DNA from 4 places in the Rhodococcus aerolatus genome. Region 1 is predicted to be linked to each of the others. Evidence: predicted binding sites of a transcription regulator. Region 1 holds the regulator's gene; each other region holds the start of a gene.

Region 1 (3,532 bases):
ACCTCGACGCCGGGTGCGCCGCGACGGGGACGACCACGGCCGACGTCGACCCCTACGACGTGGAGGACCTCGCCGCCGGCCCGGACGGGACGCTGTGGCTCGCCGACACCGGCGACAACCGCCGCGCCCGCGACACGGTGGCCCTGCTCGTGCTGGACAGTGCGGCGGTGGGCGAGACCGGGGTCGTGCTGCACCGGCTCACCTACCCCGACGGGCCGCACGACGCGGAGGCCCTGCTCGTCGGCCGGGACGGGGTGCCGCTGGTGGTCACCAAGGAGATCGGTGGCGCCGCCGGGGTCTACGCCGCCACCGGTCCGCTCGCCACCCCCGGCCCGACCCCGCTGGCGCGCGTGGGCACCGTGACGCTCGGGCCCACGAGCACGCCGGGTGGGCCGCTCGGGTCGTTCGGCTCGGTGCTGGTCACCGGGGGCGCGGTCTCGCCGGACGGCACCGCGCTGGCGCTGCGCACCTACACCGACGCCTGGGTCTACGACGCGCCCGACGGCGACCTGCTGGCCGCGCTGGCCCGGACCCCGCTGCAGGTCCCCCTGCCGACGAGCCGCAGGGGGAGGCGGTCGCGCTGACCGCGGACGGCACCCTGCTCTCGGCGGGGGAGCAGGCCGGGGGGTCGGCCGAGCCCCCGGTGCGGGAGGTGCCCGGCGTGGTGGCCGCGCTGCGGGGCGGAGCTGCGGGTCCCGTGCCGTCCCCGCCGGCCTCGCCGTCCCCGGGCCCGGCCGCGGTGGTGCCGTCCCGCCCGGGCACAGCGGCGGCCTCGCCCGAGGGCGCCGCCGGCGGGGCGTCGAGCCGGGTCGTGGTCGGGGTGGCGGCCGCCGTGGTCCTCGCCGCGGCGGGGCTGGCGCTGGCGGTCCGCCGCTCCCGGCGGTAGCCCGCAGCGCCTTCCCGCCGCGGGCCTACAGCCGCCGCATCACGGTGACGACCTTGCCGAGGACGGTGGCCTCGTCGCCGTCGATCGGCTCGAACGCGGGGTTGTGCGGGAGCAGCCAGACGTGGCCGTCGCGGCGTCGGAACGTCTTCACGGTGGCCTCGCCGTCGATCATGGCCGCGACGACGTCGCCGTTGTCGGCCACCGGCTGCTGGCGCACCACGACCCAGTCGCCGTCGCAGATGGCGGCGTCGACCATCGACTCCCCGACCACGCGGAGCAGGAACAGCGAGCCGTCGCCGACCAGCTCGCGGGGCAGCGGGAAGACCTCCTCGACGGCCTGCTCGGCCAGGATCGGCCCGCCGGCGGCGATGCGGCCGAGGACGGGGACGAAGGTCGGGGTCGGCAGCTCGGGACCGGCCTGGGCGACTGCGGCGAGCTGGTCGGCGTCGCGGTCCTCGCGGGCGGCGGGGGCCTCGCCGGGCATGCGGACGTCGACGGCGCGGGGCCGGTTCGGGTCGCGCCGCAGGTAGCCCTTGCGCTCGAGCGCCTTGAGCTGGTGGGCGACCGAGGACGTGGAGGTGAGGCCGACGGCGTCGCCGATCTCGCGCACGCTCGGCGGGTAGCCGCGGTCCTCCACGGCCTCCCGGATCACCTCGAGCACGCGGCGCTGGCGGGGGGTGAGCCCGTCGGCGGCGGGGACGGCCTCGTCGGTGGTGCCCGTCGCCGGGCCCGCGGCCCGCCCGCCGGTCGAGCCCCGTCGCCCGCTCGTCTCGCCACTGCTCATCGTGGTCGTCCTCCCTCTCGTCTGCCGCCTCGCCCCGCCCGCGCCGGGCGTGCCTGCGGTGACGCCGACGGTATCGCCGCGGAGGTCACGGTTCAAACATGTGTTCGACCGACACGCCGGTTGCCGTCGAGATTGTCGGGGCGTCCTGGTAGACATCGCTCAGTTGTTCGATCGAACGGGTGTTCGAGGTCGGCGGGAGCCGGTCCGCGGCCCGTACCGGAGCAGGAGGTCCGCCATGAGCACCACCACCACCAGGCCCGTCGTCACCGGTCCCGCCCCCGCCGGGGCCCTCCCCGGCTCCGCCGCGCGCTCGGGCGGCGTCCCCCGCACCCCGGTGCGGCCGGCCCGGTCCCGGGACACCACGCGCCCGGGTGGCCGGCTCACCGCGTACGGCCCGGTCACCACCACCGCGCGCCCCGCCCGCCCGGCGGCCGCGCCGACGGCGGCCCAGGTGCGCACCCGGGTCGGCACCGCCCTGTCCGTCCTCGCCCTGCTGGCCGCCCTGGTCGTCGTCGGGGTCTCCCAGCTGCTCGCCCCGGGCACCCCGGGGGTGCCCACGTCGACGGCCGTGGTCCAGGTGCAGCCCGGTGACACCCTGAGCGCCATCGCGGGCCGCGCGGCGCCCGACGCCCCGCGCCAGGCGGTCGTCGACCGGATCGTCGAGCTCAACGGGCTCGGCTCCCCGGCGGTCCGCGCCGGGCAGACGATCACGGTGCCCGCGGCCGCCGCGGTGGTGCGCTGACGCGACACGCCGGGTGACGCCGCCGACACGCCTGAGGGCGTGCTCGTTCACGCGGGAGGGGCGTTCCTGCTTGCCCCACAGCTGGTGCCGGGATTACTCTCCACCACAACATCTAGTACTTACACGGATGTAGTTAGTCCACAGGTTGGGGTGGGTTGTCCACCGCCGGCCCCCAGGCTGTGCACCGGTCCGTCCACAGGGCCGGGGGTCGGGGAGCGGGCACGGCACCCGTCCCACCACGGTCCTCGACGCCACCGGCCGGGGGAGGGAGCAGCACCGTGCACTGCCCGTTCTGCCGCCACTCCGACTCCCGGGTGGTCGACTCCCGCGAGGCCGACGAGGGCCAGGCGATCCGCCGCCGGCGGTCCTGCCCGTCGTGCGGCAAGCGGTTCACCACCGTCGAGACCGCGGTGCTCTCGGTGGCCAAGCGCAGCGGGGTGACCGAGCCGTTCAGCCGGGAGAAGGTGGTCCGGGGCGTGCGGCGCGCGTGCCAGGGCCGTCCCGTCGACGACGACCAGCTCGACCAGCTCGCCCAGCAGGTCGAGGAGCAGGTGCGGGCCGCCGGGTCGGCCGAGGTCGGCAGCCAGGACGTCGGCCTGGCCATCCTCGGGCCGCTCCGCGAGCTCGACGAGGTCGCCTACCTCCGGTTCGCCTCGGTCTACCGCGCCTTCACCTCCGCGGAGGACTTCGAGAAGGAGATCCGGTCGCTGCGCGCGGCCGACCCCGCCCCACCGACCGCCTGAGCAGCACCGCCCGCACGCCCCAGCCAGCAGCACCACCAGCACCGAGCACCCAGCACCCAGCACCGAGAGAGGTCCTGCCCATGACCGAGACCGTCGGCCAGTCCACCAGCTCCGCGAGCCCGTCCTCGGACGGGCGCAAGCTCGGCCTGCGGATGGACCGCGTCTACACCACCGAGGGCGTCCACCCCTACGACGAGGTGACCTGGGCCCGCCGCGACGTGGTGATGACCAACTGGCGCGACGGCACCGTCAACTTCGAGCAGCGCGGTGTGGAGTTCCCCGAGAGCTGGTCGCTCAACGCCGTCAACATCGTCACCAGCAAGTACTTCCGCGGCGCCGCCGGCTCGGAGTCCCGGGAGCAGAGCCTGCGCCAGCTC
Region 2 (3,532 bases), on a different contig from region 1:
CCGGTAGGGGTGCCACTGCGCCCACAGCGTCAGCCCGTGCTCGCCGTCGGGCGTGGTGCCGTCCCCCAGCGCGGAGAAGCTCATGGCGAGCACGGCGGGGCGGGGCGGCAGGTCCCCGGCCAGGGCCGCGCCGTGGGCCGCGCGCAGCTGGGCGCGGTCGGCCACCAGCAGCTGCAGCCCCGTGGCGACCGGGCCCTGGCCGGCGGCGCTGGGGTACTCCGGCAGCGCGGTGGTCGCGAGCCGCACGGCCATCCCGATGCCCGGGCCCACCCGGACCCCCCGCTCCCAGCGCCGCAGCGCCGCCGAGTCGTGCCCGCCGGCGCGCAGCAGGCCCACGGTGGTCAGCACGTGGCAGCCCGCGACGACGACGGGGGTGCGCAGCGCGCGGCCGGCCGCGGTGCGCACCGTCCACCCCGACGGGCCGCGGTGCAGCGCGGTGACCGCGTCGCCGAGGTCCACCGCGGACCCGGCGGCGCGCAGCCGGGCCACCAGGGCCTCGGTCAGCGCGCCGGAGCCGCCCACCGCGCGGCCGGGGCCCACGTCGTGCATCGCGGCGGCGAAGCCCACCATCGGGGCGGTCCCGGGCTCGGAGGTCGGCGGCCCCGACTGCGCCCCGAACCAGGCCAGCGCGGCCTTGAGCCGCTCGTCGTCGAACCACTCGTCGAGCAGGGCGTCGCCGGAGGTGAGGAACGACCGGCTCAGCGCGCCCGGGCCGTGGGGGGTCGGCATGCCCCAGAACGCGCGCAGCAGCGACGCTCCGGTGGGCGCGGACCCGAAGGCGCGCAGCACCCGCGCGCTGCGTGGGCCCCACTCGGCGACGAACCGGCCGTAGGCGTCGGCGTCGCGCTGCCCGCACGCCGCGGCGATCGAGGCGCACGTCCGCGCGAGGTCGGCGTGGAAGACGATCGCCGGGGCGTCGGAGCCGGCGGGGGCGGGGGCCACCGCCCACGGGTCGGCGTCGAGGTAGCGCAGGCCGTGCGCGGCGAGGTCGAGCTCCTCGACGACGCCGGTGTGGCGGACCATGAGGTGGGCCGAGGAGCCCCGGTCGACCCGGTGGCCGGGGAACCGCTCGACGGTGGAGACCGCGCCGCCGGCGACCGTGTCGCCCTCCAGCACCACGACGTCCCACCCGGCCCGGGCCAGGTAGGCCGCGGCGACGAGGCCGTTGTGCCCGGACCCGACGACGACCGCGTCCGGCCCGGCCGCCGCGCGGGGGCTCACAGCGGCAGGTCGCGGGCCAGCACCGCGAACGGGCGGGGGTCGCCCGCGAAGGTGAAGCCGCGCAGCAGGTCGGTGAACCCGCGGCGGCGGTAGAGCCGCCAGGCGCGGTTGGCCTCGCCGCGCACCTCCGGGGTGGAGAGCAGGACGCGGCCCCCGTCGCACCCGTCGAGCAGCGCGGCGAGCAGCGCGTCGCCCAGGCCCCGGCCCTGCGCGTCGGGCGAGACGTGCAGCTCGGTCAGCTCGAAGTAGTCGTCCATCACCGCGTCGGCCTGCGCGGGGGAGCGGCCCGACGCGACGAGCCCGGCCCGGACCTGCCCGCCCCACCACTGCTGGGCCGAGCCGCGGTAGCCGTAGGCGATGCCGCGCAGGGTCCGCGGGCCGGGCCCGGTCTCCACCGCGGCCACCGCGGACCAGCCGGGGCGCAGGGTGTGCGACTCCCACACCGGGCTGCGCTGCGCCTCCGTGCCGCGGGGGTAGCCCATGGCCGCGACGTAGATCGCGAGCGCCTCCGGCAGCCGGCCGGTCATGTCCGCGCGGGACAGCGGCTCCACGGCGATCGGCACGGTCCCATCACACCACCGCGCACCGACGGCTGCGCCCGCGGTGCGGGGCTGGCGCCGCGGCCCGGTCGGGGTTAGCGTGGCGTCGTTCGAACAGGTGTTCGACGAGCCGGGGTCCCGGTGGTGGGCGAGGGAAGCGTGCACCACCGGGGCCGCCGGTCGCAGCGGGAGGAGGACGCGGTGCACACGAGCGCAGGAGCGGTCACGGGCGCGGCGGCGACCACGGGCGCAGCACCGGGCCCGGCGGGCCGCCCGGACGGGCCGGGGGACGTGCTGGACGGCGCGCGGCGGACCCTGGCCGAGGCCCACGGGCTGGCCGACCCGGTGGCCCGCTACCACCGGGCGCACCTGGCCGCGGTGCGCGGCGCGGTCGCCGCCACGGGCCTGCTCGCGCGGCCCACTGCCGCGCCCGCGCCGCAGCGCACGGTGTGGTCGCTGCTCGCCGAGCGCGCACCGGAGCTCACCGAGTGGGCGTGGTTCCTCGCCAGCACGGCCCCGCTCACCCTGGCCACGACGGGCCGCGGCCACGTGGGGGAGCGCGACGCCGACGACCTGCTGCGCCAGGTGGCGCAGTTCCTCGACCTGCTCGCCGCCCCGCTGCGGCGGGCCTGCCGGGACCTGAGCGCTGCAGCGGTGCGCACTACTGTGGACGCGCACGGCAGGCCCGGTGGCGACCCGCGCCGGCCGGGGACGACGGGGGGACGCACGTGAGCCAGTCGACCGGGCTCGGCGTGATCGGCGCGCTGCTGCGGGTGGCCCCGTGCCGGGTCGTCGACGTCGGGGGCGGCACCGGGGTGTGGGCCGTCCCGCTCGCCCAGGCGGGCTGCGAGGTCGTCGTCGTCGACCCCAGCCCGAACTCGCTCGCGGCCCTGGCCCGGCGCGCGGCCGAGGCCGGCGTGGCCGACCGGGTCTCCGGCGTGCAGGGCGACGTGGACAGCCTGCTGGGCCCCGAGCCGCACCACAGCGTGGCCGGGCGCGGTGCGGACCTCGTGCTGGCCCACGGCGTGCTCGAGGTCGTCGACGACGTGCCCACCGCGCTGCGGGCGCTGGCCGGCCTGCTCGAGCCCGGCGGCGTGCTGTCGGTGCTCGTCTCCTGCCGCGCGGGCACCGCGCTGCAGCGCGCCGTGTCGGGCCGGATCGCCGAGTCCCGCCACATCCTGGACGACCCCGACGGCCGGTCCGGGCCCACGGACGTCCTGCTGCGCCGGTTCGACGCCGCCGACCTGCACGAGCAGCTGACCGCGGCCGGGCTCGCGGTGGAGCGCACCACCGGCGACGGCGTGCTGGCCGACCTGCTGCCCGGGCTGGTCCGGGAGGCCAGCTCGGCGGGCGAGCTGGCCGAGCTGGAGCAGACGGCCGCCGCGTCGCAGGCGCTCGGGGCCGTGGCCAGCCGGTTGCACGTCCTCGCCCGCCGCGCCGCCGGCGGCTGAGGCGCGGGTGGGACGCAGCAGCGACCTCGCCGGGGGCGGCTCCGGCCGCACCCGGCACGGGCTCGACCTGGCCGCGCTCGCCACCGGCGACGACACCGGGGCCACCGTGCTCCACGTCGACATGGACGCCTTCTACGCCAGCGTCGAGGTCCGCCAGGCCCCCCACCTGCGCGGGCTGCCGGTCGTCGTCGGGGGCGCGGGCGGGCGCGGGGTCGTGCTCTCGGCCACCTACGAGGCGCGCCGCTACGGCATCCGGGCGGCCATGCCCGGGGCGCGGGCGCGGCGGCTGTGCCCGCACGCGGTGTTCGTGCCGCCCCAGTT
Region 3 (3,532 bases), on a different contig from region 1:
CCGGCGTAGAGGACCTCGCCGCCGTGGCGGGGCAGGAACGTCTCGGCCAGGGCGCGGGCGTAGCGGCCGTAGCCCTCCCGGCCACCCTCGCCGAAGCGGAGCAGGTTCAGCATCACCACCGGCCCGCCCGGGTCCTCGGCGAGGTAGCGCTTCAGGTCGGTGCCACGCGGGTCGACAGCCATGCCCGCAGTCTGGCCCACGGCCCCGCCGCGGAGGTGACGGGCCCGAGGTGACGGGCCCGAGGTGACGGGTCCGACGAGACAGCACCCCTGCACCCGGGTCGGGTGCAGGGGTGCCGGGTCGGACGGTCTACTGGCCGCCGTGCGCCTCGAGCGCGACGGGCTGCCACTCGCGCCACGTCGCCAGGCGGGACTCGTAGTCGGCCTCGGCGATGCCGAGCGGCTTCTCGCCGAAGAACACGCGCAGCGGCGGCTCGTCGGCGTCGACGACCTTGAGGATCGCCGAGCGGGTCGCGACGGGGTCGCCCTTGGTGCCGCTGGCGCTGGGCCGGTTCGCGGCCGCCTCGCGCACGTCGGCGTAGGCGTCGAGCTCGTCGGACCGGCTCGCCGACGGGCCGGACCAGTCGGTGGAGAACCCGCCCGGCTCGACCAGCGTGACGTGGATGCCGAAGCCCCCGACCTCCTGGGCGAGGGACTGGCTGATGCCCTCCAACGCCCACTTCGACGCGTGGTAGATGCCGACGGACGGGAACGCGGAGATCCCGCCGATGGACGACACCTGGATGATGTGTCCGCTGCCCTGCGCCCGCAGGTACGGCAGCGCGGCCTGGGTGACCCACAGCGCGCCGAACAGGTTGGTCTCGAGCTGGGCGCGCGCCTCGGCCTCGGTGAGCTCCTCGACCATCCCGAAGTGGCCGTAGCCGGCGTTGTTGACGACGACGTCGAGCCGGCCGAAGTGGTCGTGGGCCCGGGCCACGGCGGCGACGTCCGCGTCGCGGTCGGTGACGTCGAGCTGGATCGGCAGGACCCGGTCGCCGTAGGTCGACACCAGGTCGTCCATCGTCGAGGTGTCCCGGGCGGTGCCGGCGACGGAGTCCCCGCGCTCGAGGGCGGCGATCGCCCACTCCCGGCCGAAGCCCTTGGAGGTGCCGGTGATGAACCAGGTCTTGGCTGCCATGCGGTGGAGCTCCTCTCGTCCCGTCGGCGCGGCGCAGTCCTCGCGCCCGCCGTCACCGGGTGCAGCGCCGGGGACCCCCGGCCGTGTTCCGGATCGTCGGTGCGTCCTCTACCATCGAACACACGTTCGACGTCGGAGGTGGGGATGGGCTGGGGCAACCCGCCGGTGCCGTGGTCGGAGCTGGAGCGCGTGCTCTCCGGCCGGCCCCGGCCCGACCAGGCGCAGGGCGGCCGCCCGGCCCACGAGACGCTGTTCCCCGGTGACGGGGGCGACTCCCCGGCGTGGTCGCGGCACCGGCTGCCCTACCGGCCGCCGTCGCAGGAGCCGCCGCCGAGCACCACGACGGTCCCCTTCGCCGAGCTGCACGCCCACTCCGCCTTCAGCTTCCTCGACGGCGCCAGCCAGCCCGAGGCCCTCGCCGAGGAGGCCGCCCGGCTCGGCCTCGAGGCCCTCGCGCTCACCGACCACGACGGCATGTACGGCGTGGTCCGCTTCGCCGAGGCCGCCCGGGAGGTGGGCCTGCCGACGGTGCTGGGCTCCGAGCTGAGCCTGGGCCTGCCCGGCCCGCAGAACGGCGAGCCCGACCCGGCGGGCACCCACCTGCTCGTGCTGGCCCGCGGCCCGGAGGGCTACCGCCGGCTCTCCCGCGAGATCTCCGCGGCGCACCTGGCGGGCGGGGAGAAGGGCCGCCCCGTCTACGACCTCGACGCCCTCACCGCGGCGGCGGGCGGGCACTGGCACGTGCTGACGGGCTGCCGCAAGGGCGCGGTGCGCCGGGCGCTGGCCGCGGGGGGCGAGCGGGCGGCGGACGCGGCGCTCGGCGAGCTCGTCGACCGGTTCGGGGCCGACCGCGTCGCCGTCGAGCTCACCGACCACGGGATGCCAGAGGACGACGAGCGCAACGACCTGCTCGCCGACCTCGCCGGCCGGCACCACCTCGAGGTCGTCGCCACCACGGCCGCCCACTTCGCGACCCCGGCGCAGTTCCCGCTCGCCTCCGCGCTGGCCGCGGTGCGCGCGCGGCGCAGCCTCGACGACGCCGCCGGGTGGCTGCCGCCCGCGGCGGGGGCGCACCTGCGCTCGGGGGCCGAGCTGGCCCGCCGCTTCGCCCGCCACCCCGCCGCCGTGCCCACCGCGGCCGAGCTGGGCCGGGAGTGCGCCTTCGACCTCTCCCTTGTCGCCCCGAACCTGCCGCCGTGGGACGTGCCCGACGGCCACACCGAGGACACCTGGCTGCGCCACCTGACGATGCTCGGCGCGGCCCGGCGCTACGGCTCGCCGGCCGACAACCCCGCCGCGTACGCCCAGATCGAGCGGGAGCTCGCCGTCATCTCCCAGCTGGGCTTCCCCGGCTACTTCCTCGTCGTGCACGACATCGTCACCTTCTGCCGCGACCACGACATCCTCTGCCAGGGACGGGGTTCGGCCGCCAACTCCGCGGTGTGCTTCGCCCTGGGGGTCACGGCGGTGGACGCGGTGGCCAACGGCCTGCTCTTCGAGCGCTTCCTGTCCCCGGAGCGCGACGGCCCGCCCGACATCGACGTCGACATCGAGTCCGGCCGCCGCGAGGAGGCCATCCAGCACGTCTACGCCAAGTACGGCCGCACCCGCGCCGCGCAGGTCGCCAACGTCATCACCTACCGGGGCCGCTCCGCGGTGCGCGACGTGGCCAAGGCGCTGGGGTTCAGCCAGGGCCAGCAGGACGCGTGGAGCAAGCAGATCGACCGCTGGGGCCCGCTGCGCCACGTGGTCGCCGACGGCGCCGGCCCCGACCCCAGCACCCACGACGTCCCGCAGGCGGTGCTGGCCCTGGCCGCCCAGGTGGAGGACCTGCCGCGCCACCTCGGCATCCACTCCGGCGGCATGGTGATCTGCGACCGCCCGGTGGCCGACGTGGTGCCCGTGGAGTGGGGCCGGATGGCCGACCGCACCGTGCTGCAGTGGGACAAGGACGACTGCGCCGCCGTGGGTCTGGTCAAGTTCGACCTGCTCGGGCTGGGCATGCTCTCCGCGCTGCACCACTGCATCGACCTCGTCGCCGAGCACGAGGGCCGCCGCGTCGACCTGGCCGAGCTCGACCTGGGGGAGCGGGCCGTCTACGAGATGCTGCAGCGCGCGGACTCCGTCGGGGTGTTCCAGGTGGAGTCGCGCGCGCAGATGGCGACCCTGCCGCGGCTCAAGCCCCGGGTGTTCTACGACCTCGTCGTGGAGGTCGCGCTGATCCGCCCCGGCCCCATCCAGGGCGGCTCGGTGCACCCCTACATCAGGCGCCGCAACGGGCTGGAACCCGTGCGCTACGAGCACCCCTCGATGCAGCGGGCGCTGGAGAAGACGCTCGGGGTGCCGCTGTTCCAGGAGCAGCTGATGCAGCTCGCGGTGGACGTGGCCGGGTTCA
Region 4 (3,532 bases), on a different contig from region 1:
GCCTGCCTACGGCTCCTGCGCCGGGATGATCCTGCTGGCCCGCGAGGTCCTCGACACCCGGCCCGAGGCCCGTTCGCTCGGCGTCCTCGACGTCACGGTGCGGCGCAACGCCTTCGGCCGGCAGGTCGACTCCTTCGAGACCGACCTCCCGCTGACCGGCGTCCCCGGCGGCGACGTGCGGGCGGTGTTCATCCGCGCCCCCTGGGTGGAGCGGGTGGGCGGGGGCGTCGAGGTGCTGGCCCGGGTGCCCGACGCCCCCGGGGTGGCCGCGGGGGCCGTCGGCGCGGTGGTGGCGGTGCGGCAGGGCCCGCTGCTGGCCACCTCGTTCCACCCCGAGGTCACCGGGGACGTCCGCGTCCACCGGCTGTTCGTCGACACCGTGCTCGCGCAGGCCTGAGCCGCGGGCCCGGGCACGGAGGCCGTCCCGACTAGGATGGACGCCGAGCAGGGACCACCAGCGGAGGCGGGCCGACCGGCCGCCGCCCGCCCGACGAGAGGAGCGCGCGCCGATGAGCGGCCACTCCAAGTGGGCAACCACGAAGCACAAGAAGGCCGTGATCGACGCCCGGCGCGGCAAGTCCTTCGCCAAGCTGATCAAGAACATCGAGGTCGCGGCCCGTACCGGTGGCGGTGACCCGGCGGGCAACCCGACGCTGTTCGACGCGATCGCCAAGGCGAAGAAGACCTCGGTGCCCAACGACAACATCGAGCGCGCCCGCAAGCGCGGGGCCGGCGAGGAGGCGGGCGGCGCCGACTACCAGACGATCATGTACGAGGGCTACGCCCCCGGCGGGGTCGCCGTGCTGGTGGAGTGCCTGACCGACAACAAGAACCGCGCCGCCGGCGAGGTGCGGACCGCGATGAGCCGCAACGGGGGCAACCTCGCCGACCCGGGCTCGGTGTCCTACCTGTTCGCCCGCAAGGGCGTGGTGACGCTGGAGAAGAACGGCCTGACCGAGGACGACCTGCTGCTGGCCGTGCTCGAGGCCGGGGCCGAGGAGGTCACCGACAACGGCGACACCTTCGAGGTCGTCTCCGAGCCCACCGACCTCGTCGCCGTGCGCACCGCGCTGCAGGACGCGGGCATCGACTACGACTCGGCCGAGGCCAGCTTCCAGCCGTCGATGAGCGTGGCCGTGGACGCCGACGGGGCCCGCAAGGTGTTCCGCCTGGTCGACGCGCTCGAGGACTCCGACGACGTGCAGAACGTGTGGTCCAACGTCGACCTCTCCGACGAGGTGCTGGCCGAGCTCGACGCCTGAGCGCGTCCTGGCGGTGGCTGCAGACCCCGCCGGACCGTCCGGGTGGTGCTTGCAGACACTCCGGGAGGGCGGGCGCGTGTCGCAGGGCGGCCGTGCGGGGCGGCCTCGCTAGGGTTCGAACGTCAGTTCGGGCAGCGGTCGGGGAGGCGTGCGTGCGGGTGCTCGGGGTCGACCCTGGCCTGACCCGGTGCGGGTTCGGGGTGGTCGACGCCGGGCGGGGCCGCGAGGTGGCCGCTGTCGCCGTCGACGTCGTCCGCACCCCCGCCGACCTCGAGCTCTCCCGTCGGCTGCTGCGGATCGCCGACGCGGCCGAGCAGTGGCTCGACGCGCACCGGCCCGACGTCGTCGCCGTCGAGCGGGTGTTCTCCCAGCACAACGTGCGCACCGCGATGGGCACCGCGCAGGCCGGGGGAGTCGTCGCCCTGGCCGCCGCCCGCCGCGGCATCCCCGTCAGCTTCCACACCCCCAGCGAGGTCAAGGCCGCCGTCACCGGCAGCGGCACCGCGGGCAAGGAGCAGGTCACCACCATGGTCACCCGGCTGCTCGGCCTCGAGGTGGCTCCGCGCCCCGCCGACGCGGCCGACGCCCTGGCCCTGGCCATCTGCCACTGCTGGCGCGCGCCCATGCTGGCCCGGATGGCCGCCGCGCAGGCCCAGGCCGAGGACGCCCGCCGCCGCCACCTCGCCCGCCTCGCCGCCGCCCGGGCCCGCGCGTGATCTCCTCGGTCCGCGGCCGGGTCACCGCGATCGCGCTGGACCACGCCGTGCTCGAGGTGGGCGGGGTCGGCTTGGCCGTGCTCGCCACCCCCGCCACCCTGGGCGGCCTGCGGCGCGGCACCGAGGCGCAGCTGGCCACCACGCTGGTGGTGCGGGAGGACTCGCTGACCCTCTACGGCTTCGCCGACGACGACCAGCGCGCGCTGTTCTCGCTGCTGCAGACGGTCTCCGGCGTCGGGCCGCGGCTGGCCATGGCCGTGCTGGCGGTGCTGGAGCCCGACGTGCTGCGCGGGGCGCTGGCCGACGGCAACCTGACGGTCCTCATGCGGGTGCCGGGCATCGGCAAGCGCGGGGCGGAGCGGATGGTCGTCGAGCTGCGCGACAAGGTCGAGGTCACCCCCACGCCCGAGGACGGGACCACCGGGGGCGGCCCGGTGCGCGACCAGGTCGTCGACGCGCTGCTCGGCCTCGGCTTCGCCGCACGCCAGGCCGAGCCGGCCGTCGACGCCGTGCTGGCCGAGGACCCGGCCGCGGACACGGCCGCCGCCCTGCGCCGGGCCCTGGGCTCGCTGGGGCGGACGCGGTGAGCGACCGCGCCGCCGACGAGCCCGTCAGCGAGGTGGTCACGGCGCAGGCGCTGCGCGAGGACCACGACGTCGAGGCCAGCCTGCGGCCGAAGGACCTCGCCGAGTTCATCGGCCAGCACCGGGTCCGCGAGCAGCTCGACCTCGTGCTGGCCGGGGCCCGCAACCGCGGCGCGCCGCCCGACCACGTGCTGCTCTCCGGCCCGCCCGGGCTGGGCAAGACCAGCCTGGCGATGATCATCGCCGCGGAGATGGGCGCTGCGCTGCGGCTCACCTCCGGGCCGGCCCTGGAGCGCGCCGGGGACCTGGCCGCGATGCTGAGCAACCTCGTCGAGGGCGACGTGCTGTTCATCGACGAGATCCACCGCATCGCCCGCCCGGCCGAGGAGATGCTCTACCTGGCCATGGAGGACTTCCGGGTCGACGTCGTCGTCGGCAAGGGCCCCGGGGCCACGTCCATCCCGCTCGACGTCGCCCCGTTCACCCTCGTCGGGGCCACGACCCGCTCCGGCGCGCTGACCGGCCCGCTGCGCGACCGCTTCGGCTTCACCGCGCACATGGAGTTCTACGAGCCCGCCGACCTCGAGCGGGTCCTGGCCCGCTCCGCGCGGATCCTCGGTGTCGACCTGCGCGACGACGGCGCCGCCGAGATCGCCGGCCGCAGCCGCGGCACCCCCCGCATCGCCAACCGGCTGCTGCGTCGCGTCCGCGACTACGCCGAGGTGCGCGCGGACGGCGCCGTCACCCGGGCCGTCGCCCGGGCCGCGCTGGCCGTCTACGACGTCGACGAGCTGGGCCTGGACCGGCTCGACCGCGCCGTGCTCGGGGTGCTGGTGCGCAGCTTCGGCGGCGGGCCGGTCGGGGTGTCGACCCTGGCCGTGGCCGTGGGGGAGGAGCCCGGCACCGTCGAGGAGGTGTGCGAGCCGTTCCTGGTCCGCGCCGGGCTGCTGGCCCGCACCCCCCGCGGCCG

What was found. The regulator LexA, encoded in region 1, represses DNA repair genes until DNA is damaged. The targets are predictions, from matches to a motif close to CGAACANNTGTTCG.
Region 2: ACYVOF_RS05330 (SAV_6107 family HEPN domain-containing protein) is a predicted target of LexA. The motif match lies at 1,872-1,885, and genes of this name have one in related genera.
Region 3: ACYVOF_RS04320 (error-prone DNA polymerase) is a predicted target of LexA. The motif match lies at 1,253-1,266, and genes of this name have one in related genera.
Region 4: ruvC (crossover junction endodeoxyribonuclease RuvC) is a predicted target of LexA. The motif match lies at 1,379-1,392, and genes of this name have one in related genera.

The regions. Positions count from the first base shown of each region.
Region 1 is NZ_BAAGQZ010000052.1:51,672-55,203, reverse strand. It holds gene ACYVOF_RS19180 (hypothetical protein) at 1-584, shown strand, start outside; gene ACYVOF_RS19175 (hypothetical protein) at 698-886, shown strand; gene lexA (transcriptional repressor LexA) at 912-1,670, opposite strand; gene ACYVOF_RS19165 (LysM peptidoglycan-binding domain-containing protein) at 1,906-2,412, shown strand; gene nrdR (transcriptional regulator NrdR) at 2,691-3,155, shown strand; gene ACYVOF_RS19155 (vitamin B12-dependent ribonucleotide reductase) at 3,236-3,532, shown strand, end outside.
Region 2 is NZ_BAAGQZ010000011.1:4,290-7,821, reverse strand. It holds gene ACYVOF_RS05340 (phytoene desaturase family protein) at 1-1,221, opposite strand, end outside; gene ACYVOF_RS05335 (GNAT family N-acetyltransferase) at 1,218-1,748, opposite strand; gene ACYVOF_RS05330 (SAV_6107 family HEPN domain-containing protein) at 1,962-2,492, shown strand; gene ACYVOF_RS05325 (methyltransferase) at 2,489-3,211, shown strand; gene dinB (DNA polymerase IV) at 3,219-3,532, shown strand, end outside.
Region 3 is NZ_BAAGQZ010000005.1:199,778-203,309, reverse strand. It holds gene ACYVOF_RS04330 (DUF1330 domain-containing protein) at 1-182, opposite strand, end outside; gene ACYVOF_RS04325 (SDR family oxidoreductase) at 310-1,137, opposite strand; gene ACYVOF_RS04320 (error-prone DNA polymerase) at 1,282-3,532, shown strand, end outside.
Region 4 is NZ_BAAGQZ010000020.1:37,271-40,802, forward strand. It holds gene pdxT (pyridoxal 5'-phosphate synthase glutaminase subunit PdxT) at 1-397, shown strand, start outside; gene ACYVOF_RS08630 (YebC/PmpR family DNA-binding transcriptional regulator) at 510-1,262, shown strand; gene ruvC (crossover junction endodeoxyribonuclease RuvC) at 1,415-1,978, shown strand; gene ruvA (Holliday junction branch migration protein RuvA) at 1,975-2,565, shown strand; gene ruvB (Holliday junction branch migration DNA helicase RuvB) at 2,598-3,532, shown strand, end outside.